3 regions of the Ornithinibacillus jepli genome follow, and region 3 is predicted to be linked to each of the others. Evidence: riboswitches for the same ligand, from Rfam matches in the RefSeq annotation. Region 3 holds a riboswitch; each other region holds the start of a gene.
The links. Region 3 has a riboswitch for S-adenosylmethionine ahead of AB1K81_RS16870 (methionine ABC transporter ATP-binding protein). Riboswitches for the same ligand answer to the same signal wherever they lie in the genome.
Positions count from the first base shown of each region.

Region 1 (7,953 bases), on a different contig from region 3:
TCGGAAGCATCTTTCAGTGGTTGAATTCCATCTTCACTTAATGGGTCAGCAATCAATAGATTATATTTCATGAAATTCCTCCTGAAGGTATGTGACTTGAGCAGCATTAACTCCTATGCCTAAACTATAAAGTTTGCCAATGTTAGCTAATCCTAATTCGATACAACTAATTGTCTGTAAGACGTCTGCTGGCGTACAGTAGCCCATATGACCGAACCGAAAGATTTTACGCTTTAAATGATTTTGTCCTCCTGCTAATACAAGACCAAATTTTTCTTTTAATATTTTTCTTAACCTGTCTGGATCAAAGTCAGTGGGTTTTACTGCTGTTACAGTAGGAGAGGCGTCTTTATCATTTGTTAATAATGGTATTCCTAGTGCTTTGAAAGCATTCCTTGTCATGTTTTTCATCGTTTTATGTCGTTTAATAATGTTATGAAGACCTTCTTCTTCCATTAATTGTAGTGATTGTTCTAGGCCGAATAGTAAGGAAAGTGCGGGTGTAAAGGGTGTGGAGTCTTGTTGGATGTTATTTTGATATTTTCTTAAATCCAAGTAGAAGTGTGATGATTGATTATTCTTTTCGATGATGGTCCAAGCTCTTTGGCTAGTAGCGACGAATGCCAGTCCAGGTGGTAACATAAGCGCCTTTTGAGAGCCAGTTATACAGACGTCGATTTGCCATTCGTCCATTTTCATTTCTACTCCGCCTACACTAGATACCCCATCAACAATAATTAAGGCATCGGAAACTTCCTTAATAGAAGCAGAGAGTTTATGAATCGGGTTTAAGACACTTGTTGAGGTTTCACAATGTGTTGCAAATACAGCTTTTATCATTGGGTGCTTTGTTAAGTATGTTTTAATCTCCTCAGGATTTAACGCCTTTCCCCAATCGTACTCTAATTTGTGCACATGTAGATTATATGCTTCACAAATCTTTGCAAAACGATCCCCGAAAGAACCTGTTACAACAACAAGTACTTCATCACCTGGGCTAACGGTATTTACAACTGCTGCTTCCATTCCTGCTGTACCTGAACCTGCTAGAATAACAACTTCTTCTTTTGTTCCAAAGATTTTTTTTAAACTAGGCTTAATTCGCTTTAATAAATCTTTTGTTTCTTGGTCACGGTGGCCAATTATTGGTTTTGTCATAGCGAGTTGTACACTTGGTGGGATTGGTGTTGGCCCTGGGATACGTAGTAATTGATAATCCTTTAACATAATTGAACTCCTTTCTTAATACAAAAAAACATCAGGATTATCCTAATGCTTTCTTCTAAACAGTCGACGTTGTCTTGCGGCAGACTTCTCTTCTACGTTATCATGTAATTGTTCTTTTGGTTCTTTATCAAATGCAAGCCAATTGGAAAGGTAATATAATCCTTCTTCAAGTACAATTAATAATATGATGATAAAAATAATCCAAAACCACAACATGGGGAGGTTCCTCCTGAAATTAGTAAATAAGGTAATCTTTTCTTACATTTTACCAAAGTTCTAATAATTATTTTATAGTTTTTTAAATTTTTCTACCATTACTTATAAACATAGGGGGATTATGATGCAGAAAAAGATACATATAACAGTAGTCGGGAGCATTAATATGGATTTAACGGTAACGACAGACCGAATGCCTGATAAAGGAGAGACGGTATTAGGGAAAGAATTCGCTACGTATCCAGGTGGCAAAGGGGCAAATCAAGCAGTTGCTGCACAAAGATTAGGTGCTTTGGTACATCTTATAGGAGCAGTAGGAGACGATAGGTTTGGAAATGCGTTACTTGCGAATATAAGGGCAGAAGGAATTGATACTACAGGTGTCGAGGTAAAAGAGGAGATAGCTACTGGGACGGCGACGATTATTTTATCAGAACAGGATAATCGAATTATCGTTGCCCCAGGGGCGAATTCCTATGTAACACCTGACTTAATAGCAAAGCATGAGTCCATCATACAAAATAGTGATGTTGTTATATTGCAGCTGGAAATCCCTTTAGTAACGATTCAACTAGTAACAAGATTAGCGAATGAATACCATGTTCCAGTTATAATTAACCCAGCGCCATATCATGCGCTTCCGGAAGAAGTATACGAAAGTGCAACCTTTCTGACACCAAATGAAGGGGAAGCAGAGGAAATGGCTAAACATATATCTTTTGATGAAATTAGGGGAAAGCTCATTATCACTAAAGGTTCCACAGGTACTGTTTATTTTGAAGAAGAGAATGAAAAATTAGTACCCGCTTATGAAGTTACGGTGAAAGATACAACAGGGGCAGGAGATACATTTAATGGAGCACTGGCAGTTCAAGTAGGGCTTGGAGCAACGAGGGAAGAGGCAATTAGATTTGCCAATGCTGCTGCAGGATTATCGGTTACGGAAATAGGAGCACAAAAAGGAATGCCGACTAGAGAACAAGTACTAGAATTTATGAAAAGAAAAGGATAAGGGTTGATCCCTTATCCGTTTATCCCCAAACTTCCTTCGTAATATCCACGATAAATTTTAATTTCGCCCACTGTTGATCCTCGCTAAGTTTATTGCCATGATGAGTGGATGAAAATCCACATTGTGGGCTTAGTGCAAGCTGTTCGAGTGGCACATAGTTACTTGCCTCTTCAATACGGCGCTTTATTTCTTCTTTATCCTCTAACTCTCCAAATTTAGAAGTTACAAGTCCTAAAACGACACGTGCTCCTCCATCAGGAATATAATCTAATGGTTTGAAATCACCAGAGCGATCATCATCATACTCTAAGAAAAACCCATTTACTTTTTCTTTTGCAAATAACGTTGGTGCTATTTGTGCATAGCTGCCTTCAAACGCCCATCTAGATTCATAGTTTCCGCGACATAGATGTGTCGTGACATATAAGTCATCAGGCTTACCTTCTAATACACTATTTACTACATAAAGTGATAAATCAATTAATTCCTGTCGGGAAAGCGCTGGCTCATAAGCTATTAAATTATCAGCATTCAGTCCAGCTATGTATACGTCGTCTAATTGCAGGTATCTAACACCAGCCTCGTAGAAAGCCTTTAAAGCATCGCGATAAGTTTGAATAACGTCTTCTGCATATTCTTCAACCGTAGGATAAATTGCTGTATTTCGGATTCCACGATGAAATAGTTGGTTCGGGCTAGGAATGGTTTGTTTTGCAACAGCACGACCTGCTACGATTTCATTAAACAATTTAAAGTCTTCTAGGAATGGATGGTCAGAATTAAAGGATATTTTCCCGATATTTCGGACGTCATAAGGCTCAGTCTCAATACCTTGGAAGGGAATCCCTCTTTCCGGTACATAACCTTCTAAACCATCTAGATTTTCAAGGAAATCAATATGCCAAAAAGAGCGTCGGAACTCACCATCTGTTACAAGCTCAAGACCTACTTCAATTTGTTTATCAACGATTCGTTGTAATTCTTTATTTTCAACATCTCTTAGTTCCTCTTTTGTAATGTTGCCTTTCTTATAATCCTCACGTGCTTTTAATAGATTTTCTGGTCTTAATAAGCTACCTACATGATCTGCACGAAATGGTGCTTGAAACGAATTTTTACTCATTTTAGTTCCTTCTTTCTTTAGAAATTTTTTAAGTAGACTAAATCAGCTTTCCGATACTAGTCTTTCAAGTCTGTAATCATCGGAATGTGAATAGTTTAAGGCAATAATGCAAATGATCGTACTGGAAATCCAGACGCTTTTTCTGCTTTTGGAACCATATTAAAGATCACTGCACCTTTTGCAGGCACTTTATCTAAATTGGTTAGTAGTTCAACCTGGTAAGTATCTTGTTCTAGTACATAATATTCTCCAAGTAATGCACCATTGTTTCGATAGTCTATTGCGGAATCTGTATCAAACGTTTCGTGACCAACTGCTTTAATTTTACGTTCTTCAAAAAGGAACTTTAGGGCGTCTAGTCCCCAACCTGGTGCATGAGCATTTCCTTCTGAGTCCTTATTGTTAAATAACTCATGGTCTGGCCAGCGCTTACTCCAATCTGTTCTTAGTGCAACAAAACTACCAGCTTCAATTCGGCCATATTCTTCTTCAAAAGCTAAAATATCCTCGGGAGTAATTGTAAAATCATTATTTTCCGAAGCTTCCTTTGACTTATCAATAACTACTAGGGGTAAAACTAATTCTTTTAAGTCCAAATCTTCTAAGTAACGTTTGTTTCGAACAAAGTGAATTGGTGCATCTAAATGGGTACCATACTGTCCCGGGAAGGTGAAACTTTGTGCAAAAAATCCGTCATCATGTGTGAATAATGTTTTAAAATCAGCTGATTCAAATGAAGAGAAGTGTGGCGAGTCAGGCCCAAAAGTATGTGTTAGATCCACCCATTCTTTTTCTTTTAATAATTCAATAGCCTTTAATACTTCGTTTGAGCTTTTCAAAATTTCGTTTGTCATATTCCTCACCTCAAAAAAAGTTTATTTAACAATTAAAAAACCTCTTCTCATAAATAAGAAGAGGCTAAACAAATTTAGGTTAGGATCTCTTCTTATCTTCTAGCTTATAGCTACTGGAATTGGCACAGTACTCACGATGAGTCCGCTGCCGAGGCTTCAAAGGGCCAGTCCCTCCACCTCTCTGGATAAGAATTGGTAATTTAATTGTTAAAATTCACTTTACACCGGTCTTTCGTATATGTCAAGATGAAATTTTCTATAAATTTAAAAATTATAATGAATCAGATCGTACTTATTGGTATGATGATTATATCGAATGACTAAAGGTGGGAGTTACATGACACAGCTTAGCCCAGATGAAAAAAGAGAGATTGTTCGGGAAGAACTTCATCAGTTAGTAAAGGCAAGATATATTAATATGAGTGTCGCTGCAAAAATTGTAAATGCACATACAAAGTATTATATAAATAAACCAACAGTAAATCAGATTAAGCAAGAAATGGCAGAAGTTGAACAGCCAACAATTGAACCAAAGGTAACCGTTACACCTAAGGTTCAATCACCACAACCTAAGGAAAATAATAATCAGGCAAAGCCAATTCCAAACCCTAAGAAGACGTTTACAGATCAGCAAATTAGAGATAGAAATATTACTTGGGGACTAAATCTCGGGGTAATATTATTACTTTTAGGGGGATTAGTTCTTGCGACCAGTACGTGGGATACCCTCGGTTCTTGGGCAAAGACAGGGTTAATTTCAACAGTAGCAATCCTGTTTTACGGTTTAGCATGGTTGACGAATAGTGTGCTTCAAATTAAGAAGACTGCTTTTGCATTCTTGGTATTGGGGAGTTTATTTTTACCTATTATCGTTGTTTCAGCAGGATACTATGAACTATTTGGTAGTTATTTTTCCTTTTCGGGAGAGGGTAAATTTCTATATGGTGCTATTGGAACATTATTAGTTTTACCTATCTATGCAGTATTTGCTAGGAAACTGTCATCTAGACTTTTTGTTTGGTTCTCTTACGTTGCATGCAGTATGTTTGTTGGACTTTTAATTGCTTCAGTATATCTACCGGTTGATGGCTTCTATCTAGCAATCATGCTTTACAATGGACTTTTAATTGTTGGGTATCGTATGTTGCAAGGGAATTCAAAATTACAGCTATTTATAAAGGAATTCGTTCCCTTTATTCAAGCAAATCTTATTTTATCAACCTTACTGATGCTACTATTCTATGATCATGAATTGATGTATAGCTTTAACCTACTTTTAACAGCAGTAATTTACTTTTCTATGATTTTTGTTTCCAAGAAACAGTCCTATCATTTTGTTTTTACTGCTATGTTAATATACGGTGTGTATCAGCTAGTAGAAAATTCAATTTTGCAAAGTGTTAGTGAGGTAGCTTTTGCATTACTTGGGGTACTTTTCTTAGCTTTACCGAAGTTTCTTAATGAAGCGGGTGCGTTACAAAAAGTTTTTCAAATAACTAGTGCAATCGTTTCTTCTTTAGCTTTTTTGTATATTAGTTTTGAAGGGCTTATTTTAAGAATGGGGGAAGGATCGATTGTTTTATTAATTGCTTATGTCATAATTTCCCTTAATTTTGCTTTTCTCGCATCACTTGTTAAGAATAAGCTTTTCAACTATTTAAGCCCAATATTCCTAGTAAGTGCATTGTATCAATTAACATTATTAGGGCAGGAGTGGCTTAGTTATGAATCCATTATTTTACCTGGATTTATATTGGCTTATCTTCTGTATATTTTAGGTGGTTGTTTCGTAAACGCATCACTTTGGAAGCCTTTAAAGAGTAGTACGCGGGATGTAAGTAGTCTAGTAATGATGGTATGCATATTAGGTTGCCTAGTATCGTTTATGAACCTTGAATTGAGTATTATGTTATTATTAACATCCCTATTAGCACTTATCATGTACAAATATGAGAGAAGGGGTAATTTTGCTCAGGTTGCCCCGTGGATACATGGAATAGCTCTAAGTTTTGCTGTTACTGTCTTTTACATCTATATAGCCCAACAAGATTCAATGTTGTTTGAGGATGTTTTCCTAGCAATAGGCTTAGTGTTTGGTAGTATAACAGTTTTAGTTGTTAGCTACGTTTGGAAGGCGATAAATCGGCCGGTATTCTCGAATAGTAGTTTCTACTTTGCTCAATTACTTTATGGAGTAGTTATTCTTGATAGTTTCAGTTTAGAGTCCCCAATAAGAGCTTTCATTACACTAGGTGGTATCGGGATGTCATATCTCTTATACAGAAGAAGCGGTTGGGTAGCAATCCCATTCTTCCTATCTAGCTTCTCTTTATTATTCTATTTAAACATTCTAAATGTAGTTCATGATAATGTAGCTACTGTTCCAGATGTGTTTGAATGGGTTCAATTTGTATTAGGAGCAGTATTATTACTTGGTGTCGGAATACTTATTGGGAAGAGAGGGCGCCTTTACCAGAGTGCTTTTTACTGGGTTGGGCAAATCTACTTGCCATTCGCATTAATCGTTTCGGTTCTGTTTAATGAGACGGATGCTTGGTGGTCTTTTTTACTAACAACGATTATTTATGGAATTACTGTTAGATCAGTAAATAAGGAATGGCAAATTAAAACATTTTTCTATTCGGGCATTACGACTTTTTGGATTTCTTTACCATTAGCATTTGCTAAATTCGAATGGAATATCGAATACGTCTATACTTACTTTATCATTAGTGTGTTGTTGTTGGTGTTCTGGCTGATTGGGAAAGAAGTTTGGAAAAAACGTATTTTCTATTATTTTGTGCCATATTCTAGTATTGGTATTTTAGGTTTCTTGATGAGTTATCCATATGACACAATCTTGTTTATAGCAACCATTTTGTATGTGGCGATGGTACTTTTCGTTTTACACCGTATGCAATGGGATATCCTTTCCGTTATTCCGCTATTACTGATGTACGCAGGCTTCATGAACTTCAGTAATAATGATAATTTACTTGTTTATGAACCTTATATTCTAGCTTCATTTGGAGTGGCACTACTAATATCAGGAAGTATTATCTATCAAACTGTTTATCAGCTAGAAGGAAAATATCTTAAGCTAGATTGGTATACGATCTTAGCATTTATAACGTTCCTAAACTTATACCAATATAGTATCAATACCGATAACTTAGCTTTCAAAGTTCTTCCGGGGATATTAGTTATCATTGGGTTATTCCTAAATAGGAAACGTGTGTGGGAAATTTCTTCTACATGGATAATATTTATAGCATTTGTTATTGCATTCCAACCTTATTATGCTTTGCTAGGTCATTTAGAGTTACCGAGTTTAATTGAGAGAGAGATTTATGTATTACCTTGGATAGTAGTCGTTATAGTTCTTCGGAAATACGTAATGAAGGAAAAGAAAGAAGTTACAAATTATATTCAATGGGCAGTATTAGTCATAGTAGCCCTTCTATTAGTTCAAGATGGTCTAGCTAGTAACACGATTTATGATGCTTTAATTGTTGGGGTGC
Region 1 covers NZ_JBFEGG010000001.1:256,113-264,065, forward strand. Annotated here, with positions in the region: gene serA (phosphoglycerate dehydrogenase) at 1-71, opposite strand, end outside; gene AB1K81_RS01275 (pyridoxal-phosphate-dependent aminotransferase family protein) at 61-1,227, opposite strand; gene AB1K81_RS01280 (hypothetical protein) at 1,270-1,443, opposite strand; gene rbsK (ribokinase) at 1,568-2,455, shown strand; gene AB1K81_RS01290 (5-methyltetrahydropteroyltriglutamate--homocysteine S-methyltransferase) at 2,475-3,578, opposite strand; gene AB1K81_RS01295 (cyclase family protein) at 3,674-4,432, opposite strand; SAM riboswitch class I at 4,522-4,624, opposite strand; gene AB1K81_RS01300 (hypothetical protein) at 4,770-7,953, shown strand, end outside.
Region 1: another riboswitch for S-adenosylmethionine. It lies ahead of AB1K81_RS01295 (cyclase family protein); the one in region 3 lies ahead of AB1K81_RS16870 (methionine ABC transporter ATP-binding protein).

Region 2 (7,953 bases), on a different contig from region 3:
AAACCAACTAACTTTGTTACACCATCTGACATCCGAGAAAATACAGAATTACAATTAATCTATCAAGGAAGATTAGGAGACTATCCGAAGCATAGGCTAGCTGAGGAAGTGATTGATTTACCAAAGGATTCATTAATCAACTTAATCACAAAAAAAGTAAAACGATTTATATAGATAAAGTTATGTGGGGTCTAGTTTTTCTAACGTAAAGTTAGGAGACTCGACCCCATTTTATTACTTTTGTAAAAATGTCTCTATACCTAAAGTTTCATATGGTACTTTTAGTTTAAAAGAAAGATTGTTTGCATCAAGATCCATATGCTCTACACTTACATGAAAATTACTTTTTATATCCATTTGTGTGACCGCGACATAAATTTCTTCCTCATCTGGATTAATCGTCACCCACTGCGGCACCGGCAAATGTTTACTCATATACTCCATTACCTTTTTATTTGGTAGCTCGAGTAATCCGAGTGTGATAGATTTTTGCTTTAAGACAACATCACCATTGTCTTGGACTAACGGTTCAAACCGGATTGATACGGGAACCGTTGTAGAGAAAACGGGTAACTCCCCAACTAATTGGACATCCTCCTCTAGGGAAACACTATATTTATGTTTGGAGTTCTTTAAATACTCATACATATACGCATTAATAAGTTCATTTAGATTTTTCTTAGTTGTTCTTATGATGAATTCAGAGCTTTCTTGGGTTGTCTGATGTTCGGTTGTGGGAACTTTCGTTTGTTCAACTGGCCAAAAAATTAATACAGCAATAATTAGCAGTACAGAAACATTCAAAAGGACTAGGACAATAAAAGCCCATTTCCACTTATTTTTTTTCATATTACCTTGTTCCATCCTGCTTCACCTTCAAATCTAATCTACAACTAAGTAGTTTAATATTCTCTTTGCCATTAGCTGATAACCATACGAATTCGGATGAAAATGATCATCAGCAAACAAATTTACTTCTTCCGTACTCATAAACAAATCCTTTGTTGGAATAAAGGTAGCCCCATTTTCCTCGGCAATTTGTTTACTTGTATTATTCCAATCATCGACAATCATATCTAGCTCTTTTATATAATTGAAGTATTGCTCGAAAGGGTTGTAAAAGCCGACCAAATATACACTTGCTTCAGGATTTAGTTCATTTAGCTTCTTAAAAATCTGCTGTAATCGTTGTTCATAATTTCCTCGCTCCTTAGAGAAGGCTTCGTATGTTATATTTGTAAAGTTTTCCTTCAATACTTGCATAATATCATTAGCGCCAATGGTGATAATGACAATGTCAGCGGTGGTTATCGATTCTGCAATTTCTGGGTCATTCAACCGTTTCAGTAATTGATCCGATCGATTTCCGCGTTTTCCGTAGTTTTCAAAGGTTACCACCTGTTTATCCGCATTTAAATGCTTATCTAGTATCCCCACATAGCCACCTTGCTCTGAATTATCTCCAACTCCTTGTGTTAAAGAATCGCCTATAGCTACGATGTGCCTCTCTTCACTGGTGAATAAGCTCACCGTACTTTGTATCGCCTCTTTAAACTCTTTGCTTAATTCTTTGAAAGGGCTGAAGGATTCCTCTTCTGTATTCGTTTCCGTATCCTTATCAGATACTTCCTGACTTTCTTCTTGTGTTGTTTTGGATTCTTTTACAGGCGAAGTAGATAACTCTTTATTAGCGTATAGTCCGACACTGGCTATTAAAACTATTGTTAAAATAAGTGTAGTAATCGTGATGATTTTCTTTTTCTTCATAAAGGAACACACCTATGCTGTTCGATTTTGTATACAATTCGCTTTTACTTTAATGTATGAAAGCATAAAATACAAATCTACTGATTTTATTATATATACCCATTTTTTGTTCGTTTTAAAAGCGTGATGGTGAAATTGTCATATAAAAGAAAAAAACGTCAAAACTGACGTCTCAATCATATTGCCCTTTTCGTTAAAAAAGATGCTATTTTGTTACCCCATTTTTCGTACTCCGTTAAAAATCCATCATGACCAAACCTCGTATCAATATGATGATACGTACAGTGAGGGATTAGTGATGCAAAAACGGAAATCGAAGTAGGTTCATATATTAAATCTTCTTCATAACTTATCGCTAAAACTGGAGAGCGGTATAATGTAGTAGCATTTTCCCATCCACCGCGATCCCTTCCGATATCATGTGTATTCATCGCATCAAGTAAATACAAGTAACTATTCGCATCAAACCGTTTAACCAATTTCTCACCTTGATATTGCAAGTAAGAAGTAACTTCATAACCTTTATCGGTAATCTCTCTACGAAAGCGTTCCTCAAAAAGTTTCGGACTTCGGTATGTTACCATCCCAATCATTCTAGCGATTTCAAGACCTTTCAAATGGTTAGAAGAGTCGTAATGTCCAGACTGCCATAATGGATCCGATTTGATAGAGCGTTCGGCAATATAATTATAGGCAATCCCATAATCAGAAAGATAAGGAGTTGCTGCTAGAAGAATGAGTCGCTCTACCATATTAGGATATAGTAGTCCCCATTCCATTGCCTGCATGCCACCTAACGAACCACCAATGACTGCATATAAAGAATCAATACCTAATTGTTTTAAGGCAATTTGTTGGGCTCTAACTATGTCACGTACGGTAATCTTTGGGAAATCGGATCGGTAAGGTTTATTTGTAATCGGATTGATGGATAATGGCCCGGTAGAACCATCACAGCCACCGAGCACATTAAAGGTGATTACTTGAAACTTCGTAGTATCAATTGATAAATGGTTGCCGATTAATCCACTCCACCATCCAGGTGCTTCATGTGTTCCTACTGCTATATGATTCCCCGTTAAGGCATGGCAGACTAGAATAACCGGTGCTTGTTTAGTACCTACTTGTTCATATGTTAGCGTTACAGCAGGTAATTCTTCTCTTGAATCGAGTAAAAGTGTTCCGATATCAATATTTGCTACTTTGGAGGTTGTATTCACTAATATTGCTCCTCAAACGTTATTTACCCGGCTGGTATAGGATTGTTTTCAATTCCTCGTGAAGAATAAATTGCATCTAATAGGAACCGATTTGAAATGATTGTAATCCCCGCTGCTTTTGCGTTTTGTAATACGATGTCATGTGTATCTGTTTTTTCAACCCAAAGGATTTTTATTTGTTTATTTATTAACTCCTCAATTACTGTTGGAGGTAGGGCATTGTCATGAACATAGAGGATATCAGCTTGATCGGTTTCTGCTAAATCGGTCACCGTATAGCCATATTGAGTTAATCGTTCAATCGTTTGTTTAAATTCAGCAGGTTGACTATTACTTAGAGTGGCAATCACCTTTTTTCGAATTGAACCATTAGCTCTTTCAAATGGAGATGAAGTTAGCCATTCCAAGACAGTTGATTCAGTGTCTAATACGTTTGCTGAAATCTTTGTTGCCTTGGCAATTGCCTGATCCAAATCAAGGATTATATCTTCCGCAGATTCAATCCCGATCGACAATCGAATTAGTTCTTCGGATACACCGCTTTTCTTCAAATCTTCTACGTTTAATTGCTGATGAGTAGTGGAAGCGGGATGAATGATTAATGATTTTGCATCACCTACATTTGCTACATGGGAAAATAGATTAACAGAATCGATTACCGTTCTTCCCGCTTCTCTACCACCTTTAATACCAAAGGTTATAATGGAACCGAAGCTACCTTTCAAATACTTTTGGGCCAATTCATAGGACGGGTGATTAGCAAGACCTGGGTAGTTTACCCATTCAACAGCTGGGTGTTCGTTTAAATAATTGGCAACAAGCTTCGCGTTTTCAACGTGACGTTCAATTCGTAAATGTAACGTTTCTAAACCTTGGAGTAACAAAAAGGCATTTTGCGGGCTTAAACTTGCCCCAATATCACGTAATAACTGCACCCGGAGCTTAGTAGCATAAGCAGCTAACCCAATATCTGCATAGCGAAGGCCATTATAGCTTTCATCCGGCTCAGTGAATTCTGGGAAGCGAGGATGATTCCAATTGAACCGTCCACCGTCTACAACGATTCCACCAATCGTAGTGCCATGACCACCAATCCATTTAGTAGCGGAATGTACTACTATGTCTGCCCCCCAAGTAAGTGGCTTAGAAAGAATAGGGGTACCGAAAGTATTATCTATAATAAGAGGGACATGGTATTTATGACATACTTTTGCGACCTGTTCCACATCAAATACATTCAAGCTAGGATTCGTAATTATTTCACCAAAAACCGCTTTTGTTTTATCCGTAATGGCCTGTTCTATTTCATCAAGCTTCGTGCCATCTACGAATTTAACGGTAATACCATATTTCGGTAAGGTTTTTGCAAACAGATTATATGTACCACCATATAAATTACTATCTGCAACAATCTCATCTCCAGTACCTGCAATATTCAGAATTGCTAGTGTAATCGCCGCCATACCAGAGGATGTCGCTACTGCTGCTACACCATCTTCCAGTAATGCTACCCGCTGTTCAAAAGCATCAACTGTAGGATTCATGATTCGCGTATAAATATTTCCTGGTTCCTTTAAACCGAACAGGTTTTGTGCGTGCTCGGTATCGCGGAATACATAAGAAGTAGTTTGATAAATAGGTACTGCTCTTGAACCGGTTGTCGGGTCAGGAAATTGCCCTCCGTGAAGTAATGTTGTCTCTAGTTTTTCAACGTGAAAATTTTCCATAAAAAATTCCTCCTTAAGATTAGTTATCTGGAGGTAGAAGAGAAACAAAAAGCCCTCTTCCTAAGAAGAGGGCACGTATTTAAAAGTAACCGTTCCTCCTCTTATCTTCCAGATCAATTGACCTGTAGGATTTAGCACCTTTTAAGGAAAGACTTGCTTTCACCTAAGGTTGCCGGGCTTCATAGGGCCTATTCCCTCCACCACTCTTGATAAGAGATTTAATTTATTGAATATTATATTATCGGTATGGCTATGATATGTCAATAATAAATTTAGCGCTCCGGTAATTTCAGTTTCCGGATTGGGAATCGATAAATCGATCCTAAATAAATAACTAGAGCGACCCAAATAAAGCTAAATGCAATGAGATGCTCCGTAGTAAATGTTTCATGATACATAAATACACCAATGAATAACATTAAAGTTGGAGCAATATATTGCAGGATGCCTACCATTGCAAGTGGAATACGCTTTGCTCCACTAGAAAATAGGAGCAGCGGTATGGCGGTCATGGCACCAGCACCGATTAAAAAGAGATTTTCCGTTGATGTGATATTTTGTACAGAGAAAGAATGTACTGGTATGAATCCTAAATAGATTAGCGCAATCGGTGTTACAATCATCGTTTCAATTGTTAATCCATACATGGCTGGAATATCGACCATCTTTTTAAATAACCCATATAATGCAAAACTAAAAGCTAAAACGAGCGATACCCATGGGAAAACACCATAACTAATCGTTAAATATAAAACCCCAATACCTGCTAAAATAACGGAAACCGTTTGGCTCTTCGTTAGCTTTTCCTTCAGTACAATGATTGCTAGTAAAATACTAACTAATGGATTGATATAATACCCTAAACTCGCTTGGAGTACATGGTCACTGTTAACAGCCCAAATATAAATTAACCAGTTTAAACTGATTACGACAGAAGCTAGTGTAATACTGATTAGCTTTTTCTTATCCTTCATAATACGAATACATTCTTTAATAAACCCACGCCACTTTCGCATCACTAGCACGACAACAATCATAAAAATAAAGGACCATATAATTCGATGTGCCAAAATCTCCCCAGCAGGGACATCATCAATAATCTTCCAATAAATCGGAAGAAGCCCCCAAACGACGTACGCAAAGGCCGCATAAAGAACCCCAATTTTATCTGTTTTCTGCTCCATCTTACCCCTTCTTTTCTAATAATAAATAAAGACAATTGTAGAACTGATTTCACAAAAACGCAATCAAAAGGCTTAAAAAGAAAACGCTTTCATTTTTAGGTGTAATAGAATATGATATTAGTAGAGTTATTTTTAGAAAAGGTCCTTTGGTAAGAATCTCCTTACCGGGTCCGCAGCCCGTATACACTCCGCTTTCCGCGGGCGGCTGGTGAGCCTCCTCAGAGCTATCGCTCCTGCGGGGTCTCACCGATGCCTATCCTCCCGCAGGAGTCTCCGTGTATACGGGCTGCTCAGAGCAAAATACCTTTTCTTTATTTTTAAAAAAATCTATTTTATTACTAAGAGGAGGAGAAAAATGGCACGTTCATATAAGCATATGGAAACATCCGTTATTCATGAAGGGTACGATTCAAAAGATATGTTAGGAAGCCTTACCCCACCATTGTTCCAAACCTCAACCTATACATTTAACACTGCAGAGCAAGGGGAAAGACGCTTTGCCGGTGACGAAGGTGGCTATATTTACTCACGACTCGGAAATCCAACCGTAACCATACTGGAAGAAAGGATTGCTGCGTTAGAAAACGGGGAAAGAGGACTTGCATTTGGTTCAGGAATGGCAGCGGTTTCTGCTATTCTAATTGCCTTAACAAAGGCTAATGATCATATTCTCTGTTCTTCAGGACTTTATGGCTGTACATTCGGATTACTAACGATGATGAAAGAAAAATATAATATTACACATGACTTTTCCAGTATGGAGACAGAGGAAGAAATACGTTCCAAAATTAAACCAGAAACCGTATGTATTTATGTAGAAACTCCAATTAATCCAACGATGAAGCTAATTGACTTACAAATGGTAGCAAGGGTTGCCAAAGAATACAGTATTCCAGTTGTCGTGGATAATACTTTCGCATCTCCTTATTTACAAAATCCATTAGAGTTGGGCTGTGACGTGGTCATTCATAGTGCAACGAAATATATTGGTGGACATGGAGATGTCATAGCCGGTCTTGCCGTGGGGAAAAAGGAATTTTTAAATGAAGTTGCCATGACAACATTAAAGGACATCGGTGGTGTCATGGCTCCTTTTGATGCGTGGTTATTATTAAGAGGGATAAAGACGTTGCCTGTTCGGATGGAGAGACATTGTGATAATGCGGAAGAGATATTTAAGCGATTAAAGACTCACCCAAATGTTACGAATGTTTACTATCCAAGTGATGAAGCTCATCCGGATTATTCTATTATGAAAAGACAGATGAAGCGTGGTGGGGGAGTCATTTCCTTTGAAATAAAAGGAGAAAAGCAAGACGCACAAGCCTTCTTAAACCAGCTCTCATTCTTAAAAATAGCCGTGTCATTAGGGGACACCGAAACATTAATTGAGCATCCAGCTACGATGACCCATGCAGTAGTACCAGAAGAATCTAGGGAAAAGATGGGGATAACGGATCAATTAATCCGTCTGTCAGTAGGACTTGAAGCTTGGCAAGATATTTGGGCAGACTTAGAGAGTGCCCTAAATCAAATTAATATTAACTCGGACGCTTATTCCAAGGCTTAAGCGTGCCTATAACGGTTTCTTTATAATCACCATGAATAACTTTAATGATGCCATTTGCGATTTCTTCATGAGTAAGCCACCTAGCGTTTTCATTTTCTAAAACAAAGCCTAAATAGACACGTCTGTATTCGCACACTTCGGGTACAGTCGTGTTTTCTTTTACGAAAAATGAAGAGCTCCCTTGAACATGGATGAGCTTCCACGGTTTCTTCCTCACGCTAACTTCTTTTAATATCGTAGGTAATGCATTCGGTGCAGAATTATGGATCCAACTTACGATTATATCCGGGCAACAACCCTTAATTTGGATTGTCTCTTGAATTTTCTTTTGAAGTGTCTTTTCATCATGGTAATCAACCCTAATAGAAAATAGCTTATCAGGATGTGTACTCCTTGATTGCATCGCTTGAAATCTCGTTTTATCCCGATGTACAACATATACATCATAGCCTTCTATGGCTAGAAAGTGACATACTTTTTCTAAC
Region 2 covers NZ_JBFEGG010000002.1:115,733-123,685, reverse strand. Annotated here, with positions in the region: gene AB1K81_RS08570 (hypothetical protein) at 1-174, shown strand, start outside; gene AB1K81_RS08565 (YpmS family protein) at 235-864, opposite strand; gene AB1K81_RS08560 (SGNH/GDSL hydrolase family protein) at 883-1,767, opposite strand; gene metX (homoserine O-acetyltransferase MetX) at 1,944-2,987, opposite strand; gene AB1K81_RS08550 (O-acetylhomoserine aminocarboxypropyltransferase/cysteine synthase family protein) at 3,011-4,714, opposite strand; SAM riboswitch class I at 4,813-4,930, opposite strand; gene rarD (EamA family transporter RarD) at 4,987-5,898, opposite strand; gene megL (methionine gamma-lyase) at 6,254-7,468, shown strand; gene AB1K81_RS08535 (Rossmann-fold NAD(P)-binding domain-containing protein) at 7,440-7,953, opposite strand, start outside.
Region 2: another riboswitch for S-adenosylmethionine. It lies ahead of AB1K81_RS08550 (O-acetylhomoserine aminocarboxypropyltransferase/cysteine synthase family protein); the one in region 3 lies ahead of AB1K81_RS16870 (methionine ABC transporter ATP-binding protein).

Region 3 (7,953 bases):
AACAACATTCCGGTTGAGGTTATTGCCCGAATTAGCAGTATATACGGGTTTCTGGAGGCATTGTTAGTCATTGTTCTTACTTCTCTATTTGCTATAGGAGCACAAGTATTATCAATTAAGTTACTAGTAGCCTTGGGAGCCATTTTTATGTTGATACTAACCATAGCATTATTATGTATAAGTTTAGCACCGACTAAGCGCAAATATTATGAAGCGGCATCATGAACGAGAGAAATACACATTTTACCAACCTCGTTCTAGCGATTACAATGGGTTAAACGAGGAGTTATTAGCGGGAAAGATAGCCTGATAAAAGGAGGAAAATATTATGACAAGTGGAAGTAAAGAATTGTCATCTGAACAACGAGAAGGATTAATCAAAGTATTAGAAGCTAGATTTATAAAACATAAGCATCGTCACGAGGGGCTTGATTGGGCTCATGTTCAAGCAAAGCTAGAGGCAAATCCAGAAAAGCTATGGTCACTCCATGAAATGGAAAGAACTGGCGGTGAGCCAGATGTGGTCGGGTATGATGAAGAAAAGGATGAATACATCTTTTATGATTGTTCTCCGGAAAGTCCTAAGGGGCGAAGAAGTCTCTGTTACGATCGAGCGGCTCTAGAAGCAAGGAAAAAGCATAAGCCAGAAAATAGTGCTATCGATATGGCGGCTGATATGGGAATTGAAATTTTAACAGAGGAAGAATATCGAGAATTACAGAAACTGGAGACGTTTGATAAGAAAACGTCGACCTGGGTGAAAACACCGTCTGACATTCGAGCGCTTGGTGGGGCGTTGTTTTGTGATTATCGTTTTGGTCATGTTTTTGTCTATCATAATGGTGCGGATTCTTACTATGGTTCCAGGGGATTCCGAGGCTCACTTAGGGTTTAAGTAGTTTATAGGCGTGATTAAAATGAAGGGGCGGAATCCATTTGGATTTCTCCCCTTGCTAATAGTACATTACTGATTTACTAACGTAGCTTTACGTCTCTGGGAAGCATGGATTTTCTTCATTGCAAGTCTTGCTATAGGTTGAGCGATTACTAACTCAATCCAAAATGCTACACCAAAGTTTCTAAACCAACTTGGAAAGAAGTTTTGAAAAGGCAAAAGACTTATTTCTTTTGTACCAACCCAGTTTCCGATAATAGTTAGAAGTAATGATAATACAGTCACATTCAATAAAATCGTTAATAATACTCTCGCATTAAATCCATCGGTTTTTCCTACGAATTTTGGCATTAGTTGACCTACTAACGGACCAGCAACGAATTTCACCAATAAGACAACAATAATCCACATGATTGGAATAATTTTTAGAGTCTCCAAATAATTTTCCTTACTAAATCCGAGTTCCATACCTATGATAATGGGTGCAATCGTGTTAACGGAAATGATGGAAATAATTAATAAAAATATAATGCCTTCCTTTGGACTTTGAGGTAATCTATCTTCCTTATACATATTTTTTACCCTCCGAAATTAAAATTTCAGATGGTAGACGTATCTTGCGACATATATTTTTGGTCAAGTATTGGACCAATATCTCTACACACTGATTTCATTATTTTAGCATGTAATTTTACATGATTTCTAGACTTGTAATATTGTGGGATTTGTGAGCAAAATAACCCTTTAGCTATGAAGGAATGTAAAAACGTACAAAAAAGTAATTTTAAAAAAATGATTGACATATGTTTAAATAGGCACTATAGTATGTATCATAAACTTACAACTACATAAATTAAGAATTTTCTTCTTATCCAGAGAGACCGAGGGATCAGGCCCTATGACGTCTCGGCAGCGGGTTAATGTAAATTAACACTGTGCCAATTCCTGCAAATGTTTCACATTTGAAAGATGAGAAGGAAGTCGTTTCAATTTATATTTTGAGACCTTCCTTTTTTCTTTTGGATAAGAAAAAAGGAAGGTCTTTTTCCTTTTTACATAAATTTCAAGACAGGAGTGAGTCAAGTATATGATTGAATTTCGGAATATATCAAAAACGTTTAAAATTGGCAATCGAGAAGTAAATGCCGTTAAAGATGTTTCGCTTTCCATTCAAAAAGGCGAGATATTTGGAATTATTGGTTTTAGTGGAGCTGGAAAAAGTACTTTATTACGTCTGGTAAACCTATTGGAAACTCCTACGACTGGTGAAATTGAAGTGAACGGTGTAAATATCGGAACACTTTCCCAAAAAGAAGTGAGAAAGCTAAGAAGTGGAATCGGGATGATTTTTCAAAATTTTAATTTATTTGCTTCTAGAACCGTTGCGGGGAATGTAGCATATCCATTGAAACTTGCAGGTTGGTCTAAAAAGGATATCGATACAAGAGTCAATGAGCTACTTAGCTTTGTAGGTCTTACTGATAAGGCAAAGGATTACCCTGAACAATTATCAGGTGGTCAAAAGCAGCGGGTGGGGATTGCAAGAGCGCTTGCTACTTCACCTAATATCTTAATCTGTGACGAGGCAACATCGGCGCTAGACCCGGATACAACAAGTGAAATCCTTCGCCTTCTTAAAAAGGTAAATAAAGAACTGGGAATTACGATATTACTAATTACACATGAAATGCATGTTATACAAGAGATTTGTGACAAGGTAGCGGTAATGGAGAATGGAGAAGTGATTGAAACGGACTCTGTATTTAATGTATTTACGAATCCGCAGCATCTGACTACACAACGATTTATCCAATCCGTTCAGCAGGATAGACCGTCGGCTACCTTGTTGGAAGAATGGAAGAACAAGGGTGGAAAACATTTATATCGCGTTATCTTTAAAGGTGAAATTGCTAGTGATCCCGTCCTCTCTCGTGTGACAAGGAAATTTGGGGTAGATGTCAATATCGTGTATGGGTCTGTTCGAGAGCTTCAGGAGAAATTATATGGAAATCTGCTTGTATCGTTTGAAGGGGAAGAGGAAAATATTTCTTCGGTTCTTTCCGAGTTAACGAGAGATGTCATTGTAGAGGAGGTGAAGGTTAATGAAGGTTGATTGGAGTACGTTTTGGCCACGGATAGTGGAATCCACTGGTGAGACAATTTTAATGGTTGTCATGACCTTGATTCTAGGATCAATTCTTGGTATAATAATAGGTTTACTATTATTTGTGACGAGAACAGGAAATATTCTAGAAAATAAAATTGTATTTAATCTACTGAATGTCTTGATTAATATTATTCGTCCAATCCCGTTTATCATTTTCCTAGTAGCAATTAGTCCATTAACAAGAGCAGTAGTCGGGACAACTATTGGAACGTGGGCAGCTATATTTCCAATGACGATTGCTTCAGCATTTGGGATAGCGAGAGTAGTAGAGAACAACTTAGTTAGCATTGATTCTGGAGTGATTGAAGCGGCAAAGGCAATGGGGGCAAGTCCATTACGAATAATATTCACTGTGTTAATTCCAGAGGCACTTGGGCCACTTATTCTAGGTTTGACTTTTGTGACAGTTAGCTTAATCGACTTCTCCGCAATGGCAGGTACAGTTGGTGGTGGCGGCTTAGGTCACGTAGCGATGACATATGGATACCAACGATTTGATGGAAGTGTCATGCTCGTTACTGTCATTATACTTATTCTTCTAGTACAGTTTGCACAGTGGATTGGGAATACGCTATCGAGAAAGATTATGAGGCGATAAGCAACACGTTATAAGACTATTACATTATTTAACTACAAAAAGAGGAGATAGAATGATGAAGAAATGGTTTAGTATTTTAGTTGTGTTAATTGCGGTAAGTACATTGGTAGCCTGTGGAAGTGATACCACTTCAGACAGTGGGGATGATGTGGTAGTTAAGATTGGTGTAACTGGTACAGATGGTGAAGTTTGGCCGATTTTAAAAGAGAAGGCAAAAGCAGAAGGTATTGAAATTGAACTAGTGGAGTTCTCTGACTATACTTTACCGAACCAAGCGTTAGCAAACGGAGATATCGATATCAATTCGTTCCAGCATATCGCGTTTCTAGCTCAATTTAATGAAGAGAACAATCTTGATTTAGTACCAATCGGGGCTACTGTCATTGCGCCAATGGGATTATATTCAGAGAAGTTGAGTGATGTTAATGAAATTAAAGAAGGTGACAAGATTGCGATTCCGGATGATCCTTCTAACCAAGCACGTGCACTGAAATTATTGGAATCAGCAGGTTTAATTACGTTAGCGGACGACTTTGGCCTATTTGGTGACCCAAGTAAAATAGTGGATAATCCAAAAAACTTAGAAATCCTACCAATCGTTGCACAACAAACACCACGTGTATTACCTGATGTAGCGGCATCTGTTATTAATAATGGTGTTGCTGGTCAAGCGGGGTTTGACCCTGTGAAAGATCCGATTTACTTAGAAGATGCGAATGACCCGAATGCAATACCTTATGTGAACATCTTCGCTGCACGTTCTAGAGATCAAGATAATGAAGTTTATCAGAAGATTGTGGAACTATATCATGAAGAGGATGTAGTAAAAGCGGTAGAAGCAGATACAAATGGTGGTTCTATTGTGGTTGATTTATCGAAGGATGAGTTGCTAGAACAATTTGGAGGACTATAAGGAGGAGAGTATGTTGAGTAAAACGTTAGCGGGTGTGGAATTAATTCAAAAATCCATTGAGTCAAACAAAGAGCTGTATATTGAAACGAGTCAGGCGATTCATGCGAATCCAGAAATAGGCAATCAGGAGTTTTTTGCAAGTAAAAAACATGTAGAGATTTTGACTAATGCTGGATTTAAGGTAGAAACAGCTATTGCTGGACATGAGACATCTTTCTACGCTGTGAAGGATAGTGGGAAACCGGGTCCAGCAATTGCCTTTCTTGCGGAGTATGATGCACTGCCAGGCTTAGGCCATGCTTGTGGTCATAACATTATCGGTACGACTAGTGTAGCTGCAGGTATAGCGCTTGCTGAAACGCTAGCTGAAACAGGCGGAAAAGTGGTTGTACTAGGAACACCTGCAGAAGAGGGCGGGCCAAATGGTAGTGCAAAGGGTAGCTTTGTTAAGCATGGTTATCTTAACGGGATTGATGCTGCGTTAATGATCCATCCATCAGGGAAAACATCCCTCACAGGCGATTCATTAGCTGTTGATCCACTTGATTTTCACTTTTACGGGAAATCTGCCCATGCATCTGGTTCACCGGAAAAAGGAATTAATGCTCTAGACGCTGTTATTCTACTGTTTAATGGAATTAACGCATTACGCCAGCAGCTTCCGACTGATGTGCGAATTCATGGAATTATTACCCACGGGGGAGATGCACCAAATATTATACCGGAATATGCATCTGCTAGATTCTATATTCGTGCTGAATCATGGAGTAAAACAGAGGAAGTATCTAATAAGGTACGTGCTATAGCAGAAGGTGCGGGGCTTGCAACTGGTGCAACTGTTAAAGTTGAACGATTCCAAAATGAAGTTAAAGACTTCGTATTGAACTCTGTTTTGGATAATGTATTAAAAGAAGAGTTGGAAGCAGTAGGAGAGGTGGTCTGGACTGAAAAAGGAAAAGGGAAAGGCTCAACCGATGCCGGAAACATAAGTTACGAAGTACCAACTGCTCATCCTCACATTAAAATAGGTCCGGATGATTTGATAGGACATACAAATGAATTTAGAGAAGCAGCTAAATCAAAAGAAGGTGACGCGGCTCTTATTAAAGGGGCAAAAGTGCTTGCGAACACTGGATACCGACTGTTAACGGACAGTAATTTATTAAAACGAGCGAAGGAAGCTTTTGAAGAAGCTAAGACAAAGAAAAATTGAACATGATTAAACAAAAAATAGGGTATCCTTCTATGGATGCCCTTTTTTGACGTATAAGTTAGGAGTTGTTCTCCCAATATGGTGGATAGGAATATGTGGAATAGGTTGGTGAAAAAGTCGACTGCATTGTCCATACTGAATGGCACGATGATAGAAGAGAAAGATATCCCAAAGGATTAGCCCTCACTTGGGTGGTGGTAGAGGATAGAGCTTTTGTTCGTTTAGTAGCATAATAATTTTCAACCCTAGATTTCTATCTTTAGGAAAAGAGGTATAGGATTTCGTCTACATGGAGTATAAAACGATTGAATTAATTGATACTAAAAACGAAGTAGGCGAATGATTGGATTTCGGGGGTACACTATGGCAAAGATTACAATTCCGCAACTCTTTACTATTTTTCTTCTAAGCACGGGGTTAAATAATCATGTCATTATCACTCCATTATTACTTAATGCCTCAGGAAGGGATGCCTGGATTAGTATAATCATTGGTTATCTCGCAACTTTATTAATCTCACTTCCGATTTTCTACATATCGAGCCATTTTTTAAACGAATCCTTCATTTCGTGGCTTTCTACTACCTATTCGCGTTTTCTGGGTAGGATGATAGCGACTTTTTTTGTTATTCATTTAATGGTAGCGGGATGGATATCGTTAAGAGAGACCACGTATTGGGTAAATGAAACATTTCTATTTAATACACCGATCATAATAATTGCTATATGTTTATTATTAGCCTCGTTATATATTTCATATGGAAAATTAAATACTATTGCGATTTGTGCGGGTGTTTTACTACCATTAGTTATCCTCTTCGGTGTGTTTGTTGCCATTGGGACTATTCCTGATAAAAACTACCAGTTAGTAACACCAATATTAGTTGAGAATAGTTGGAGCGATGTATGGTACGGGGCATTATATGTATTAGGGTCAAATATAGAAATTCTTTTTATCATACTAATTCAAAACCAGATTTCAAAGAAAGTGTTACGGAGACATTATATTCTTCTTATTACGTTTTTAATTATATTGACGATGGGTCCGTTACTTGGGACTATAGCTATATTTGGCATTGAAGAAGCAAAAGAACTCAGTTATCCTTCTTTTTTCCAATGGAGAATTTTAGGGATTGGTACTTACTTTAATCATCTTGATTTTTTATCCATTTACCAGTGGACATCGGGTCATCTTATTAGGCTAGCGATATTTTTATACCTCATCACACATGTATTAGAAATAAAGAAGAAGAGAATGCGGCTTTATATTCAAGTATTTATATGTATGATTTATTTAACCTTCACGATATCTTCCATTTCAGATGAAGGATTTGTTACTTTTTTAAGCAATTATTATTATGCTTTTAGTTGTATAGTTGGTGTAACGATGATCATTTTTTTAACATTGCTTGTAAGAATATCAAAGAGGAGGGCCATGATTGAGAAATAATATTGAGGCAACAAAAACTTACATTAAAAACCTATTTCATGATTCTTCTGATATTACAATTGAGGAGCACCAACTCTTTAATCCGAATAAAAGTAAACTAATGATAGTTGTCTATTGTAATGGCCTTATGGATAATAATATTTTACGAGAAAGTATCCTCCCAAGTATTCAAAATAGCTACTATTATAATAAAAATAGTGACGTGTTATTAAATTGTACACTGAGTCTAAAGAGGAATGAACTTCATGCTGATCAAGTTATTACTGAAAATATATTTAATGGCTTAACCGCAATCTTTATAGACGAATCTATTTATTTTTATAATACATCTAATCCACCTAAACGTTCACCGGAGGAATCCAATGCGGAGGTTTCGTTACGTGGACCGAGAGATGGATTTGTCGAGGATATAAGTACAAATGTTGCATTAGTACGAAAACGCCTTAAAACTAATTCCCTTGTTATCAAATCGTTTAACATCGGTAAACGAAGCCAAACAAAGGTTTATTTAGCTTATATTTATGACATTGAAAATGAAGCATACATTCAAGAAGTAACGAAACGTTTAGAAAGTATTAATATTGATATGCTAATCAGTGACAATCAATTGTTGGGAGAGTTAGGTGATTCCAAATATCCTCTTTTTCCTTTGCTGGGTGCTTATTCACGGCCGGATGGTGTAGCGAGTAGTTTAGTTAGAGGGAGATTTGTGATTTTT
Region 3 covers NZ_JBFEGG010000006.1:61,195-69,147, reverse strand. Annotated here, with positions in the region: gene AB1K81_RS16885 (MFS transporter) at 1-225, shown strand, start outside; gene AB1K81_RS16880 (DUF4256 domain-containing protein) at 329-895, shown strand; gene AB1K81_RS16875 (hypothetical protein) at 965-1,468, opposite strand; SAM riboswitch class I at 1,761-1,871, shown strand; gene AB1K81_RS16870 (methionine ABC transporter ATP-binding protein) at 1,983-3,008, shown strand; gene AB1K81_RS16865 (methionine ABC transporter permease) at 2,998-3,660, shown strand; gene AB1K81_RS16860 (MetQ/NlpA family ABC transporter substrate-binding protein) at 3,716-4,573, shown strand; gene AB1K81_RS16855 (M20 family metallopeptidase) at 4,584-5,786, shown strand; gene AB1K81_RS16850 (endospore germination permease) at 6,150-7,235, shown strand; gene AB1K81_RS16845 (spore germination protein) at 7,225-7,953, shown strand, end outside.